Regions from separate parts of the Cellulosimicrobium sp. GQ32 genome, predicted to be linked through region 1. Evidence: predicted binding sites of a transcription regulator. Region 1 holds the regulator's gene; the other holds the start of a gene.

Evidence for each region. Region 1 encodes HrcA, which represses chaperone genes, less so after heat shock. Its sites were predicted from a motif close to TTNGCACTCGNNNNNNNCGAGTGCNAA; they were not measured.
Region 2: a site for HrcA is predicted at 2,093-2,119, ahead of AC6CH9_RS14965 (FmdB family zinc ribbon protein). Genes of this name have one in related genera too.

The regions. Positions count from the first base shown of each region.
Region 1 is NZ_JCAXEP010000008.1:121,661-129,405, reverse strand. It holds gene AC6CH9_RS14320 (hypothetical protein) at 1-799, shown strand, start outside; gene AC6CH9_RS14315 (hypothetical protein) at 916-2,034, shown strand; gene AC6CH9_RS14310 (DUF3097 domain-containing protein) at 2,119-2,982, opposite strand; gene AC6CH9_RS14305 (MFS transporter) at 3,150-4,613, shown strand; gene hrcA (heat-inducible transcriptional repressor HrcA) at 4,695-5,711, shown strand; gene dnaJ (molecular chaperone DnaJ) at 5,845-6,966, shown strand; gene AC6CH9_RS14290 (16S rRNA (uracil(1498)-N(3))-methyltransferase) at 6,980-7,745, shown strand, end outside.
Region 2 is NZ_JCAXEP010000009.1:47,598-55,342, forward strand. It holds gene mscL (large conductance mechanosensitive channel protein MscL) at 188-655, opposite strand; gene AC6CH9_RS14960 (SAF domain-containing protein) at 812-1,540, opposite strand; gene AC6CH9_RS14965 (FmdB family zinc ribbon protein) at 1,698-2,000, opposite strand; gene AC6CH9_RS14970 (penicillin acylase family protein) at 2,286-4,829, shown strand; gene AC6CH9_RS14975 (5-formyltetrahydrofolate cyclo-ligase) at 4,873-5,505, opposite strand; gene AC6CH9_RS14980 (NTP transferase domain-containing protein) at 5,685-7,745, shown strand, end outside.

The sequences.
Region 1 (7,745 bases):
CCCGCCTCCGGCCGGGCCGCCGCCCGCACAGCCGTACGGCCAGCAGCCGCCGGGGCAGCCGCCGTACGGCGGGCAGCCCGGCTACCCGCCGCCGGCCGCGCCGTACGGGCAGCCGGGCTACCCGGGGCAGACGGTCCAGGTCCAGGACGCCTTCTCCTACGGCTGGAACACGTTCACGCAGAACGTCGGGGTCATCCTCGGCGGCGTCCTCACGTACGTCGCCGTGCTCGCCGGGCTGTCGATCGCGTTCTGGGCGATCCTCGTCGGGACGGCGCAGACGACCGTCGACCCGGTCACGGGCGAGGTCAGCACGGCGGGGGGGTTCGCGTTCGGGTTCGGCACGTTCCTGTTCGTCGCGGTCCTCGTCGTGCTCGGGTTCCTCGTCCAGGCCGCGGTGGTCAACGTGTCGCTCCTGGTCACCCGGGGCAAGAAGCTCGAGTACGCGGACTTCTTCCGGTACCCGAACCTCGGCACCGTGATCCTCGCCGCCCTGCTCATCGGGCTCGCGACGGGCGTGCTGGCCATCACGATCGTGGGACCGATCGTGTTCGTCTTCTTCGCCCAGTTCACGCTGTTCTACGTCATCGACAAGAAGCTCGGCGTCTTCGACGCGTTCAAGGCGAGCTTCACCGTCGTGAGCAGGAACCTCGGCACCGTCGTGCTGCTGTTCCTCGGCGTGTACCTCGCGCAGCTCGTCGGGACGCTCCTGTGCTACGTGGGCCTGCTCGTCGCGCTGCCGGTCGCCCAGATCGCGACGGCGTACGTGTACCGCCGCCTCAACGGCGAGCAGCCGGCCTGACCCGAGGTGGCGCGGTGCTCGCCGCGCGCACAGGCCTCTGAGCAGCCAGGATAGGACCGAGCACGTCGAGGACGCGTGCTGCCCGCAGCACGTGACGACGAGGAACGAGGTGCACCATGACGGACCCCACGAACCCGGGCGGTCAGCCGCCCCGCGACGACGAGCCGACGCCGACGGACGGTTCCGGCACCCCGCAGCAGCCCGCAGAACCGCCGGCCGGTCCCGCCCCGGACCAGCCCGCAGGCCCACCACCCGCGACCCCCGACGCTCCGCCGACCTCGCCCTACGGTCCGGGCGGGGCGACGCCGCAGGATCCCGCTGCGCCGCCGTCGGGCCCGCCGGCCTGGGGTGCGCCGCAGGACCCGGCCGCACCGCCGTCGGGCCCGCCCGCGTACGGCGCACCCGGAGCGTACGGCGCACCCGCGGGCGCGCCGGGCGACCCGACGGCCCCGGGACCGACCGCCCCGCCGCCGGGCGCCTACCCGCCCCCGTCCGGCGCCTACCCGCCGCCGCCGGGCTCCTTTCCCCAGGGGGCCGGCGGCTACGGCGCCCAGCCCGGGTACACGGGACCCGCCTTCGCGGTGGGTGAGGCGATCTCCTACGGCTGGCGCAAGGTCACCTCGAACCTCGGGCCGTGGATCCTCGTCGCGCTCATCTTCATCGCCGTCAACGTGGCCTGGAGCTGGATCACGGGCGGGTTCGACCAGTTCCAGGACCAGTTCGACTACACGGACACCAACTTCGCCGCCGTCAGCGGCATCACGTTCACGAGCATCCTGCTCGGGATCGTCGGCACCGTCATCGGCTACCTCATCACCGCGTTCTTCACGCGCGGCGCGCTCGACGAGGTAGACGGGCGCCGCCCGGACGTCGCGGCGTTCTTCCGCATCGGCAACGTCGTCAACGTGCTGCTCGCGGCGCTGATCGTCGGCATCCTGACGGGCATCGGCTTCGTGCTGTGCATCCTGCCGGGCTTCGCGGTGCTGCTCTTCTCGGCGTTCGTCTACTACGTCGCGCTCGATCAGGGCGTCGACGCGATCACGGCGATCCGGACGAGCTTCTCGCTCGTGGCCAAGAACTTCGGCCAGGTGTTCCTGCTGCTTCTCGCGCTCTTCGGCATCAACATCCTCGGCGCGATCCCGTGCGGCCTCGGACTGTTCGTCACGATCCCGCTGAGCTACGTGGCCGTGGGCTTCGCCTACCGCCGCCTCACCGGGGGCGTGCCGGCCGCCTGACGGCCGGTCGTCGTCGCCCGTCCACCGCGCCCCGGTGCCGCTCGTCGGTGCCGGGGCGCGGCGCGTCCGGACCCCGGAGCGGGGTCAGGGCGCGGTGACGAAGTCGATGAGCTCCTCGACGCGGCCGAGCAGGGACGGCTCGAGGTCCGCGTACGTGCGGACGGTGCCGAGGATGCGCTGCCACGCGCGGCCGACGTCCTCGGCGGACTCCGCCGGCCAGCCCAGCTCGCGCAGGATGCCGCGCTTCCACTCCGTGCCCCGCTCGATCACGGGCCAGCGCTCGAGTCCGACGCGCGCGGGCTTCACCGCCTGCCACACGTCGACGTACGGGTGCCCGAGCACGAGCACGGTGCCCGCGGGGGAGCGGCGAAGGGCCTCGTCGGCGATCCGCCGCTCCTTGCTCCCGGGGACGAGGTGGTCCACGAGCACGCCCACCCGGCGCTGCGGCGTCGGTCCGAAGTCCGCGAGCGCCGCCGCGAGGTCGTCGACGCCGTGGAGCGGCTCGACGACGACGCCCTCGACGCGCAGGTCGTCGCCCCACACCTTCTCGACGAGCTCGGCGTCGTGCTTGCCCTCGACCCAGATGCGGCTGCCGCGGGCCACGCGCGCCCGCTGCCCGACGACGGCCCGCGAGCCGGACGCGGTGCGCGCGGGGGCCGCGGGAGCGCGGGAGGTGACGGGCGCGGTGAGCTCGACCGGCTCGCCGTCGACCCAGAACCCGGGCCCGAGCGGGAACGTCCGCGTGCGGCGCGCGCGGTCCTCGAGCACGACGACGTGCATGCCGCCCGACTTCTCGACGCGGACGACGGCGCCGACCCACCCGGTCTGCACCTCCTCGACCACGAGCCCGCGCTCGGCGGGCTGCGGTCGGGACACCGGTCGTGCGCGGTGGTGGGCGGGGGCGGGCGTGCCGCCGAGGACGTCGGAGCCGTATCGGTCGAAGGACACGCCGTCACCCTAGGTCAGCGCCGGACGCGCCCCGCCGAGATCGGGCCGTGCGTCGCGACATCGACCTTCCGAGGGCCGGTCTCGGACGCTCGGGCCCGTCTCGGCACCCGGCCCCGGGTGCGGCTCCCGGCGCGCGCGGTGCCGGGCCGGGGTGGTACCACGGAGCGGTGAGCCCGCAGCGCGCCGAACCGGACCCGAACCGCTGGCGCGTGCTGCCCGTCTGCCTCGCGGTGGGCTTCGTCACGACGCTCGACGTCTCGATCGTCAACGTCGCCCTGCCGTCGATCGAGTCGTCGCTCGACGCGGGCCCCACGGAGCTCCAGCTCGTCGTCGCGGGCTACACGCTCGCGTTCGGGCTCGCCCTGGTGCCCGCCGGCCGCCTCGGGGACGCGGGCGCCCGGCGCTCCCTGTTCATCGCGGGCCTGGTGGGCTTCGCGCTCATGAGCCTCGCGTGCGGGCTCGCGCCGACCGACACGTGGCTGGGCGTCGCGCGGCTGCTCCAGGGCGTGAGCGCGGGGATCCTCAACCCGCAGGTCGTCGGGCTCATCCAGCAGCAGTTCTCCGGGTTCGAGCGCGGCCGGGCGTTCGGCATGTTCGGCGCGACGATCGGCGTCTCGACGGCGCTCGGCCCGCTGCTCGGCGGCCTCATCATCGCGGCGGCCGGCTCCGCGGCCGGCTGGCGCTGGGTGTTCCTCGTGAACCTCCCGGTCGTCGCCGTCCTGCTGCCGTTCGCGTGGCGGCTCGTGCCCGGGCCACCGCCCGCCGACGCGCGGACCGGGCGGGGCCCGCGCCGCCTCGACCTCGTCGGGCTGGCGCTCCTGGGCGCTGCGACGCTCGGCGTCATGATGCCGTTCGTCACGACCACGGGACAGGGCGACGACGCGTCGCGCTGGTGGTGGCTGGCCGCGGCCGCCGTGGCGGGGGTCGCGGCCGTCGCCTGGGAGCGGCGCTACCAGCGCCGCACGGGCGAGGCGGTGCTCGACCCGCAGGTGGTCGGGCTCGGGTCGTTCCGCAACGGGGCGCTGCTCGGGCTCGCCTACTTCGCGGGCTTCACGGGCATCTTCCTCGTCGTCACGCTCTACCTCCAGGACGAGCTCGGGTACACGCCGCTCCAGGCGGGGCTCGTCGGGACGCCGTTCGCGGTCGCGTCCGGGGTCTCCGCCTGGTTCTCGGGCCGGTGGGTCGCGCGCTGGGGCCGTCAGCTCGTCGTGGGCGGCGTGCTGCTCGTCCTCGTCGGGGTGGTCGCGGCCGACGCCGTCGTGCGGCTGCTCGGGGACGACCCGGGAGCCGTCGGGCCGGCGCTCGCGGGCGCGCTGCTGGTCGCGGGGGCGGGCAGCGGCACGGTCATCGCGCCGAACCAGACCCTCACGCTGTCCGAGGTCCCGGTGAGGCGCGCGGGCGTCGCGGGGAGCATGCTCCAGCTCGGCCAGCGCATCGGGTCCGCGGTCGGGATCTCGGTCGTGCTGTCCGTGTACTACGGCGGGCTGGCGAGCGGCGACACGGCGGCGCACGCGACGGGGCGCGCGCTGCTCGTGACGATCGTGCTCGTCGCGCTCGCGCTCGTCGTCGGGCTCGTGGACCTGCGTTCGCGACGAGCGGAGGACCGCGGGACGGGCCGCGCGGACGCGTAGGATTGGCACTCGGAGGTCGAGAGTGCCGACGCCCCGCGCGCCCGCCCGGGGCGGCGACGGTGCGGCACGCGGGAGGTGGACGTGAGCGAGGAGCGCCGGCTCGAGGTCCTGCGGGCCATCGTCGAGGACTACGTCCTCACGCGCGAGCCCGTGGGGTCGCGCGTGCTCACCGAGCGGCACAGCCTCGGCGTCTCGCCCGCGACGATCCGCAACGACATGGCGGCCCTCGAGGACGCCGGGTTCATCGCGCAGCCGCACACCTCCGCGGGCCGCATCCCGACGGACAAGGGCTACCGCCTCTTCGTCGACCGCCTCTCGGGCGTCAAGCCGCTGTCGGGGCCGGAGAAGCGCGCGATCGAGACCTTCCTCTCCGAAGGGGTCGACCTCGACGACGTCATCGCCCGCGCCGGCCGCCTGCTCGCGCAGCTCACGGGTCAGGTCGCGGTCGTGCAGTACCCGTCCCTGAGCCGGTCCGGGTTGCGTCACCTCGAGCTCGTGCCGGTCGGGGAGTCGCGCCTGCTCGTCGTGATCATCACGGACACGGGGCGCGTCGAGCAGCGCACGCTCGAGGTCGCGAGCGTGCCCGACGAGGGCACGCTCGTCGAGGTCCGCGCGCGGCTCAACGCCGCCGCGGCGGGCAAGCGCCTCGCCGACCTCGCGCCGGGGCTCGCCGCCGTGACGGAGAGCTTCCACCCCGACGACGCCCCGCTCGTGCGCGCCGTGGGCGACCTCGTCGCCCAGACGCTCGCGGAGGAGAGCGAGGAGCGCCTCGTGCTCGCGGGCACGGCGAACCTCGCCCGCGCGGGCATGCGGTTCGAGCACGCGCTGCGCCCGGTCCTCGAGGCGCTCGAGGAGCAGGTGGTCCTCCTCGGCCTGCTCACGGAGATGGCCGCGGAGTCCGGCGTGAGCGTGCGGATCGGGCACGAGACCCAGCTCGAGGGCCTCGTCGAGACCTCCGTCGTGACGACCGGCTACGGTAACGACGGTGACACGGTCGCCCTCGTCGGCTCGATCGGGCCGACCCGCATGGACTACCCCGGGACCATCGCGGCGGTGCGCGCCGTCGCGCGCTACCTGTCACGGGTGCTCGGCACGTGAGCCCCGCCGCGGCCTCCCCGCACGCGGCAGGCACCCTCGACGACCGGCCCGGTGCCGGTCTCACGACCCTCACCAGACCCTTCACGACCGGCCCCGTGCCGGCCTCACGACCCGCACCAGCAGAGAGTGACGTGTGAGCGACTACTACGAGATCCTGGGCGTGGCGCGCGACGCCAGCCAGGACCAGATCAAGAAGGCGTACCGCAGGCTCGCGCGCGAGCTGCACCCGGACGTCGCGGGCGAGGAGGCGGGCGACCGCTTCAAGGACGTCGCGCGTGCGTACGAGGTGCTCTCCAACCCCGAGAAGCGCCAGCAGTACGACCTCGGCGTCGACCCGAGCGCGCCCGGCGGCGGCAGCGGCCCCATGGGCGGCGGCTTCGGCTTCCAGGACATCTTCGAGACGTTCTTCGGCGGCGGGCAGGCGCAGCAGGGCCCCATCCCGCGCGCACGGCGCGGCCAGGACGCGCTCGTGCGGCTCGACATCGACCTGTCCGAGGCGACGTTCGGCGCGCAGCGCGAGCTCCAGGTCGACACGGCGGTCGTGTGCGGGACGTGCGGCGGCTCGTGCTGTCGTCCGGGCACCTCGCCGCGCACGTGCGAGGTCTGCCACGGGCGCGGCACGGTCCAGCGCGTGGCACGCTCGTTCCTCGGCCAGGTCATGACGAGCGCCCCGTGCGCCGCGTGCCAGGGCTTCGGCACCGTCATCCCCGAGCCGTGCGCCGAGTGCTCCGGCGAGGGTCGCGTGCGCAGCCGCCGGAGCATCACGGTCAACGTCCCCGCGGGCGTCGACACCGGCACGCGCATCAAGCTCACCGCGCAGGGCGAGGTCGGCCCGGCCGGCGGCCCCGCGGGCGACCTCTACGTCGAGATCCGCGAGCGCAACCACGACACGTTCGTGCGCCGCGGTGACGACCTGCACTGCACGCTCCAGGTACCCATGACCGCCGCCGCGCTCGGCACGGTCCTCGAGCTCGAGACGCTCGACGGCGCGCAGGAGATCGACCTCCGCCCGGGCACGCAGCCGGGCCAGATCGTCACGCTCAAGAACCTGGGCGTCGGGCACCTGCACGGCAGCGGCCGTGGCGACCTCAACGTGCACATCGAGGTCCAGGTGCCGCGCGAGCTCGACGAGGAGCAGGAGCAGCTCCTGCGCACGCTCGCGACGCTGCGCGGCGAGGAGCGGCCCGAGCCGCGCCTGTCCGCCGCGCACCCGGGCGTGTTCTCGCGCCTGCGCGACAAGCTCTCCGGGCGCTGAGAGGGGCGGGCGCGTGAGTGCTCCGGTGTTCCTCGCCGAGACCGGGCTCGACGCCGTCGCGCCCGGCGACCGCTACGTCCTCGACGGGGCGGAGGGGCGCCACGCAGGCGTCGTCCAGCGCCGCGGGACGGGTGAGCGGGTCGACGTCGTGGACGGTGACGGGCTGCGCCTGCGGTGCGTCGTCGAGCACGCCGACGCGGGCCGCGTGACCCTGCTCGTCCAGGAGGTCGACCGCGAGCCCGCACCCGCCGTCGTCGTGACGCTCGTCCAGGCCCTGGCCAAGGGCGACCGCGACGAGATGGCGATCGAGGCGGCCACCGAGATCGGGGTCGACGTCGTGGTCCCGTGGCAGGCGGAGCGCTCCGTCGTCGTGTGGCGGGGCGAGCGCGCCGCGAAGTCCCGCGCGCGCTGGCTCGCGACCGTCCGCACCGCGACCAAGCAGGCGCGGCGCGCGCGCCTGCCGCACGTGGAGGTGGCCCTCGACTCGCGCGGCCTCGCCGCCCGGGCGGCCGACGTCGTCGCGCGCGGCGGGTGCGCGATCGTGCTGCACGAGGAGGCGGCGATGCCGCTCGCCGACGTCGCGCTGCCCGACGGCGCGACCGCGGACGGCGGGCCGGCGCCCGAGGTGCTGGTCGTCGTCGGTCCCGAGGGTGGGATCTCCGACCGTGAGGTCGCCGACCTCACGGCCGCCGGCGCGGTCGCGGCCCGGCTGGGGCCGCACGTGCTGCGCACGTCGACCGCCGGGCCCGTCGCCGTCGCGCTGCTCGCCGAGCGCCTCG
Region 2 (7,745 bases), on a different contig from region 1:
ACTGCCGGCACTGACACGGGCGAGTCCCGCGGTCGGCCCGTCGTGGCGGTCGTCGGCGCCGCGCTGCTCGCTGAGGTGCCGAACCCGGGGTCGTTCCCCCTTCACGGCGTGAGGTGAGGAGCAACCCCGGGTTCGTCCGAGGGTCGCCGTGCCGCGGGATCTCAGGCGGCGGTCGGGCGGCTCGGGATCAGAAGCCCCGCGGCGGCGTGGGGCCGCCCGGTGCCGCGCCGGGGCCGCTGCCCGCCTGGGCGGCGAGGAGGTCGCGGATCTCCTGGAGGACGCGCACGTCCTCTGCCGGTGCCTCGGGCTCCGGCTCGACGTCCTGGCTGCGGCGCTCGGCGAGCTTGTTCATCGGGAGGACGATGACGAAGTAGAGCGCGATCGCGATGATGAGGAACTGGAGGATCGCGTTGAGGATGCCGCCGACGGAGAGGACCGAGGCCTCGACGTTGCCGTGGGCCGGGCGCAGCGTGATGTCCCAGAGGTTCGAGATGTCCGGCTTGCCGAAGATAGCGCCGATGATCGGGTTGATGAGGTAGGTGACGATCGCGTCGACGACGGAGGAGAACGCCGCGCCGATGACGACGCCGACCGCCAGGTCGATCGCGTTGCCTCGGAGCACGAACTCCTTGAATCCCTGGAACACGCCCTTCATGTGCTGCTTCCCTCTCGAGTCGGTGGTCCGCGTGGCGGCGGTGCCACGACAGGTGCACGCGCGATCCTCCCAACGGAGATACCGAGGGGCAACGGCTTGGCCCGGCGGGTCGGGCACCGGCGTCGGGTTCACCCGTCACGCCGCTCGGGTCGCCCGTCAGGGCACGAGGACCGCCGTCACGGCCGTCTGCCCGCTCACGGCAGCGAGCCGGACCGCCTCCTCGGGGAGCACGGCGACGAGCGTCACGACGTCCGCGCCCGCCCCGCCCGTCCCGAGCAGCCCGCCCCCGCCCTCGGGTTCGGGTGCCGGGACGACGACGGCCGCGCGGGCAAGGTAGGGGTCGACGGTCGCCCGGTCCTGGCTGTCTCCCGGCGGGTCCGTGAGCGCCGTCGTCAGCACCTGGTCACCCGCGGCGAGGAGGTCGACGCGGTCTCCCGGGCCGAGGAGGGACGCGACGCCGGGGTCGAGCCGGACGGGCGCGACGACCGTGCCCGCAGGAGCCGCGGCGGCGAGCTCGCCGCCGGCGACGAGCGCGTCCTGGAGCAGGGTGCCCGCGGGCAGGGTCACGGTCGCGCGGCGCCCGACGACGTCCTCGGGCAGTGCCGCGGCGCCCGCGGGGACGACCTCCGCGGACACGGGGTCCACGCGGAGGTCCGCCTCCGTCAGCACGGCCCCCGCCGGGACCTCTCGCGTGGTGACGACGGCAGGTGCGGTCGGTGGAGGGGGAGGGCGGAGAGCCCCGACGACCACGGAGGACGCGGCGCCGCAGCACAGCGCGGCCACGACGAAGCGGGACCGCCACCACACCCCGCGCAGCAGCCGTCGCCGCGCGGGCGAGCGGTCGGGTCGCGGCTGGGGATCCGGGAGGCGGGGCGAGCGCAGCATGCGCGTGACCGTAGCCGCGCGCCGGCGAGAGCCGGCGCCGACCGGTGCGGACCTGTGGACAGGACGCGGCGTCGGCGCCCGGACGCGCCGTCCGGAACGACGCTGTGGTCGGCCTCCGGTGGCAGACCCGCCGCGGACCACGCCCCCGGGCGTCAGGTCAGGAGGCGGTCGAGCTTCCCGACGAGGATGACGTGCTCGAGCTGCCGGACGTGCCGCTCGCGCCGGAGGTGGCGGAGGAGGAGGCCGGCTTCGAGGCGGCGGGCGTCGTCGAGGACTTCCCGCCCGATCGCGAGTCGGTGCGGTAGAAGCCCGAGCCCTTGAACGTCACGCCGACCGAGGAGAACACCTTGCGCAGGCGACCCGAGCACTCGGGGCACACCGTGAGGGCGGCGTCGCTGAACGACTGGTGGATGTCGAAGGCGTGACCGCAGGCGGTGCACGTGTACGCGTAGGTGGGCACGGGTTCTCCTCGTTCACGAGACGGCCGTCGGGCGGCCACCGGCAGGTCGGGATCGGGTCGGTCTCGGCCGGGTCGTACGGTGTCAACACCGCCTGGCACTCGAAACTTCCGAGTGCTAATCATACGCGGCTCGGTGCCCGCCCCGGGCCGGGTAGTCTCGCATCCGTGTCTGTGCACGAACCCGCCGAGGCCCCCGCCGGTGACTCCGTCCCCGGTGCCGACCCCGCGACGCCGGCCGAGGCGCCGGCTCCGCCCCGGCGCCGGCGTTCGGCACGACGGCGCGTCCTGATCGGCGTCGCCGTGCTCCTGGTCCTCGCGATCGTCGCCGGTGCCGCCTTCGTCGTCGTCACGGTGCGCCGACCGCTGCCGCAGACGTCCGGCGAGGTCGAGCTCCCCGGGCTCGAGGGTCAGGTCACGGTGCTGCGCGACGCCCAGGGCGTGCCGCAGATCTACGCGGACACGCCCGAGGACCTCTTCCGCGCGCAGGGCTACGTCCAGGCGCAGGACCGCTTCTTCGAGATGGACTACCGCCGGCACGTCACCGCGGGTCGGCTCGCGGAGCTCGTGGGCGACAACCCCGACGCGATCGCCGCCGACACCGTGACGCGGACGTTCGGCTGGCGGCAGGTCGCCGAGGAGGAGTGGGACGTCGTCGCGCCCGAGACGAAGGCCTACCTCCAGGCCTACGCCGAGGGCGTCAACGCCTACCTCGAGAACCGCAGCCCGTCCGAGATCGCGATCGAGTACACCGTGCTCGGGCTCCAGGTCGACGTCGCCGAGCCCGAGCCCTGGGACCCCGTCGACTCGCTCGCCTGGCTGAAGGCGATGGCGTGGGACCTCCGCGGCAACTACGACGACGAGCTGGAGCGCGCGCTGTCGTACAGCACCCTCCAGGATGCGGGGCGCGTCGCCGCGCTCTTCCCCGCCTACCCGTCCGACGTCAACGCGCCGATCCTCGACCCCGGTGAGCTCGAGAACCCTCAGCAGGTCGCGCTCGAGCTCGGCCCCGAAGCCCGCGCCGCGTACGGCTCGGACCATCTCCAGGGCGCGCTCGAGGCCGCCGACCGCGCGCTCGACGCCGTCCCCGTGCTCATCGGGCGCGGGGAGGGCACGGGCTCCAACTCGTGGGTCGTCTCCGGCGACCACACCGCGAGCGGCAAGCCGATCCTGGCGAACGACCCGCACCTGGCCCTCGGTGCCCCCGGGATCTGGGCGCAGGTCGGGCTGCACTGCAACGAGGTCGGGCCGCAGTGCGCGTTCGACGTCGCAGGCTTCTCGTTCGCCGGCTTCCCCGGCGTCATCATCGGCCACAACGCGCAGCTCGCGTGGGGGCTGACGAACATGGGCGCCGACGTCACCGACTTCTTCGTCGAGCGCGTGCGGGACGACACCTACCTGCGCGGCGACGAGTGGGTGCCGCTCGAGACCCGGACCGAGACGCTGAGCGTCGCCGGGGGAGAGGACGTCGAGCTCGAGATCCGCTCGACCGTGCACGGGCCGATCGTCTCCGAGGCGATCCCCGCGACCGAGTCCGCCGTCGACACCCCCGCCCTCGACACGCGCCTGGGCGAGTACGCCGTCTCCCTCCAGTGGACCGCGCTCGAGCCGGGCCGCACCGCCGACGCGGTCTTCGCGTTCAACCTCGCGCAGGACGCCGACGACATGCAGGCCGCCGCGGCGCTGTTCGAGGTGCCCGCGCAGAACATCGTCTTCGCGACGGCGGACGGCCACATCGGCTACCAGGCGCCCGGCAAGATCCCGGTCCGCCAAGCCGTGCCCGACGCCGAGGTGCCGTCGGACGGCACATGGCCCCGCGACGGCTCCGACGAGCGCTACGACTGGCAGGGCTACGTCCCGAGCGAGCAGATGCCTCGCGTCGTCGACCCGGCCGAAGGGTTCGTCGTCGCCGCCAACCAGGCCGTCCTGCCGACCGGCGTCGCGCCGTTCCTCACGACCGACTGGGACTACGGCTACCGCTCCCAGCGCATCCGCCAGCTCCTCGAGGCCGAGATCTCCGCGGGACGACCGGTCGACGTCGACACGATGAACGAGATCCAGACCGACGACCGCAGCCCCTACGCCGAGGTGCTCGTGCCGCTCCTGCTCGACCAGGAGATCGACGACAGCTTCGAGGCCGAGGGCCAGGCGCTCCTCGCGGACTGGGACTACCGGACGGACACCGACTCCGCCGCGGCCGCGTACTTCGCCGCGGTCTGGCGCAACCTGCTCCAGCTCACCTTCTGGGACGACCTGCCGGAGTCGGCGCGGCCGAACGGCGGGAGCCGCTGGCTCGCGGTCGTGCAGAACCTCCTCGAGAACCCGACCGACCCGTTCTGGGACGACCGCCAGACCGTCAGCGTCGTCGAGACGCGCGACGAGGTCCTCACCCAGGCGCTCGTCTCCGCGCGCCTCGACCTGACCGTCGAGCAGAGCAAGCAGCCCTCCGACTGGGCCTGGGGCACGCTCCACGTGCTCGCGCTCGAGCACCCGATCCTCGGCGGCGAGTCCATTCCCGGTCCCGTCCGCAACTGGGTCAACCCCGACCCCGTCGGCATGCCCGGCGGCTCGTCGATCGTCAACGCGACGGCCTGGGACGCTGCCTCCGGCTCGTTCGACGTGACGGCCGGCCCGTCGATGCGGATGGTCGTCGACCTCGACGACCTCGACCGCTCCACCTGGGTCACCGTCACCGGCACCTCCGGCCACCCGGCGTCCGCGCACTACTCCGACCAGCTCAAGACCTGGGCCCGCGGCGAGACCTACGACTGGCCGTTCTCCACCCAGGCCGTCGCCGAGGCCAGCAAGGACGAGCTCACGCTCGTCCCGTAGACCTCTCGTCACTGCGCGAGGGAGAGATCCGCAGCCGGGAGCGCTACGGGAGCCAGCGCCAGCCGAGGGGGGTCGCGACGGCGTCGACGGTCTTGTCGTGGGACTCGACCGGGAGCGGGCGGTCGGAGGCGTCGTAGACCTCCTCGGGGAAGACGACGGCGACGACCTTGGTCCCGGGGCGCAGGTGCTCGAGGGCGCGGTCGTACCAGCCGCCGCCCTGGCCGAGCCGGACACCGTGCGAGTCGACGGCGAGCGCGGGGGCGATGACGACGTCGGCCTGGGCGATGGCCTCGGCGCCGAGCGGCGGGGTGCCGGGTTCGGGCGGTCGGCCGGGGGCGCGGACCTGGAGGTCGGCCGGGCCGTCGTACAGGGCCCAGTCCCTCTGGAGGCCGGCCCCGAGCACGGGGAGCAGGACGCGCACGCCGCGTGCGGAGAGGCGTTCGAGCATCTCCGTGGTACCGGGCTCGGCGGGGCGCGCCGCGTAGGTCGCGACGCACGTGGCGGCGGCGACCTCGGGGATGGTCTCGACGACGTCGGCGATCGCGGCGGCCGCTTCCTTGCGGAGCCGCTCGGACCGCGCCTGGCGGTTGGTGCGGATGGCCTTGCGGAGGATCTCCTTCGCGTCCTCGGCTTCGATGCTTCCGTGCAGGGGGTACGGCTGGACCGGGCCACTCATGTCCCTATTGTCACCCGGCTCGGGGTTCCCCGCGGACGCCGCGCGGGTGACCTTCGGCCCTGGTGGGCTGGATCGGGTTCCTTCGACGGGTCTCGGGTGCCTATGATCGGGGAGAGCCAGTAGTTCGGACTCCTGACAAATGAGTCGTTGTCCGGCAGAGGTCGACCAGTGAGGACGCCATGACCGCGACGACGCCCGCGAAGCCCAGCGCCACGACCCCGCGACCGCGCGGTGGCGCGCACAGCCGGACCGCGAGGACCGCCGTCGTGCTCGCCGCGGGGCACGACGCCGCGTCGCGCGAGCTCCTGTCGCGGCCGCTGGGCAGCTCGACGGTCGTCGAGCTGGCCGTGGCGAACGTGCGTCGCGTGGTCGACGCGAGCCGCATCGTCGTCGTGGTGGCACCGGACGACCCGACGGTGCGCGAGCTGCTCGGCGAGGACGTCGTGTACGTGGAGCAGGAGTCGCCGCTCGGCACGGGCGACGCGGTCCTCGCGGCGCAGGGGGCCGTCGCCTCGGTGCTGGGGCTCGGGGTCGAGGAACCGGTGCTGGTCGCGTACGCGGACACGCCCCTGCTGCGCTCGGAGTCGCTCCTGGGCCTGCTCACGCGCCACACGCTCACGGGTGCGGACCTGTCGCTCCTCTCCGCCGTCGTGGACGACCCGGACGGCTACGGCCGCGTGGTGCGCGCCGAGGGCGAGATCGCGGCGATCCTCGAGTCCTCCGAGGCCGGCGGAGTCGCCGAGCCGCGCACGGAGATCAACGTCGGTGCGTACGTCGCGGCGCCGGGCCTGCTGTTCGGAGAGCTCGAGCGGATGGCGGCCGACGGCGAGCACCGCCTCACGGAGCTCGCCCGCCGCGTCATCGGTGCGGGGAAGCGGATCTCGTCGTACCGGATCGTCGACGTCGACGAGGTGCGCGGCATCAACACGCCGGACGAGCTCGCGCAGGCGGCGGACATCGTCCTCAAGCGCCTCTTCGTCCCGAAGAAGAACACCGACACCAAGATCGTCTTCGGGACGGGTGGTTGGCGCGCGGTCATCGGCGAGGGGTACACGCTCGCGAACGTGCGCCGGCTGTGCCAGGCGATCGCGAACGAGACGATCCGCCGTGGACTGGACGCGAAGGGCGTCGTGATCGGCGGCGACCGCCGCTTCCTCTCGCGCGAGTCGGCCATCGCGGCGGCCGAGGTCTTCGCGGGCAACAACATCGCCGTCACCCTCCTGCCCGACGACGTCCCGACCCCGCTCGTGACGTTCGCGGCCCCCTACCTCGGCGCGGCGTACGGCGTCATCGTGACGTCGAGCCACAACCCGCCCGAGTGGAACGGCATGAAGGTGTTCCGCCAGGACGGCTCGCTCCCGCTCGACGACGAGACGGACCGGTACCAGGACGAGGCCAACGCGCTGTCGGTCGACGACGTCATCACGCTCGACATCGACGTGGCGCGCCGCGCCGGCGTCGTGGTCGACCGGTCGCTCACCGACCCGTACGTCGACGCGATCGAGAGGATCATCGACGTGGACGCCGTGCGCGGCTCCGACCTCCAGGTGATCGTCGACCCGATGTACGGCACGAGCCAGCTCACGCTCGGCACGATCCTGTCCGACATGCGCGTGCGCTCGGAGTTCATCCACGCGACCCACAACCCGCTGTTCGGCGGGGTCGCGCCCGCGCCGGACCTGCAGCGCCTGAGCACGCTCGTGACGATGATCCAGCAGGGCGGGGGGCGCTACGACCTCGGCATGGCCACGGACGGCGACTCCGACCGCATCGGCATCGTCGACGAGACCGGCGAGTACATCTCCACGAACGACCTGCTCCTCCTCCTGTACTGGTACCTGCACGAGGTCCGTGGCGAGAAGGGCGGCGTCGTGCGCAACCTCGCGACGACGCACCTGCTCGACCGCCTCGCAGCCCACTTCGGCGAGGAGTCCCGCGAGGTCAAGGTCGGCTTCAAGCACGTCACCGCGGGTATGGAGGCGATCGGCGCCGTGCTCGGCGGCGAGTCGTCCGGCGGTCTGACGATCCGCGGCTGGATCCTCGGCAAGGACGGCATCTTCGCGTGCGCCCTGGTGGCCGAGATGCTGGCCCGCACCGGCAAGCGGATCTCCGAGCTGCGCGCGATGATCTACGAGATCACGGGTCGCCTCCACACGCTCGAGGCGGGCGTGCCGGCGACGCCGGAGATGCGCGTCGAGGTGCCGCGGCGCCTCGAGGCCGAGCCGCTCACGCACGTCGGC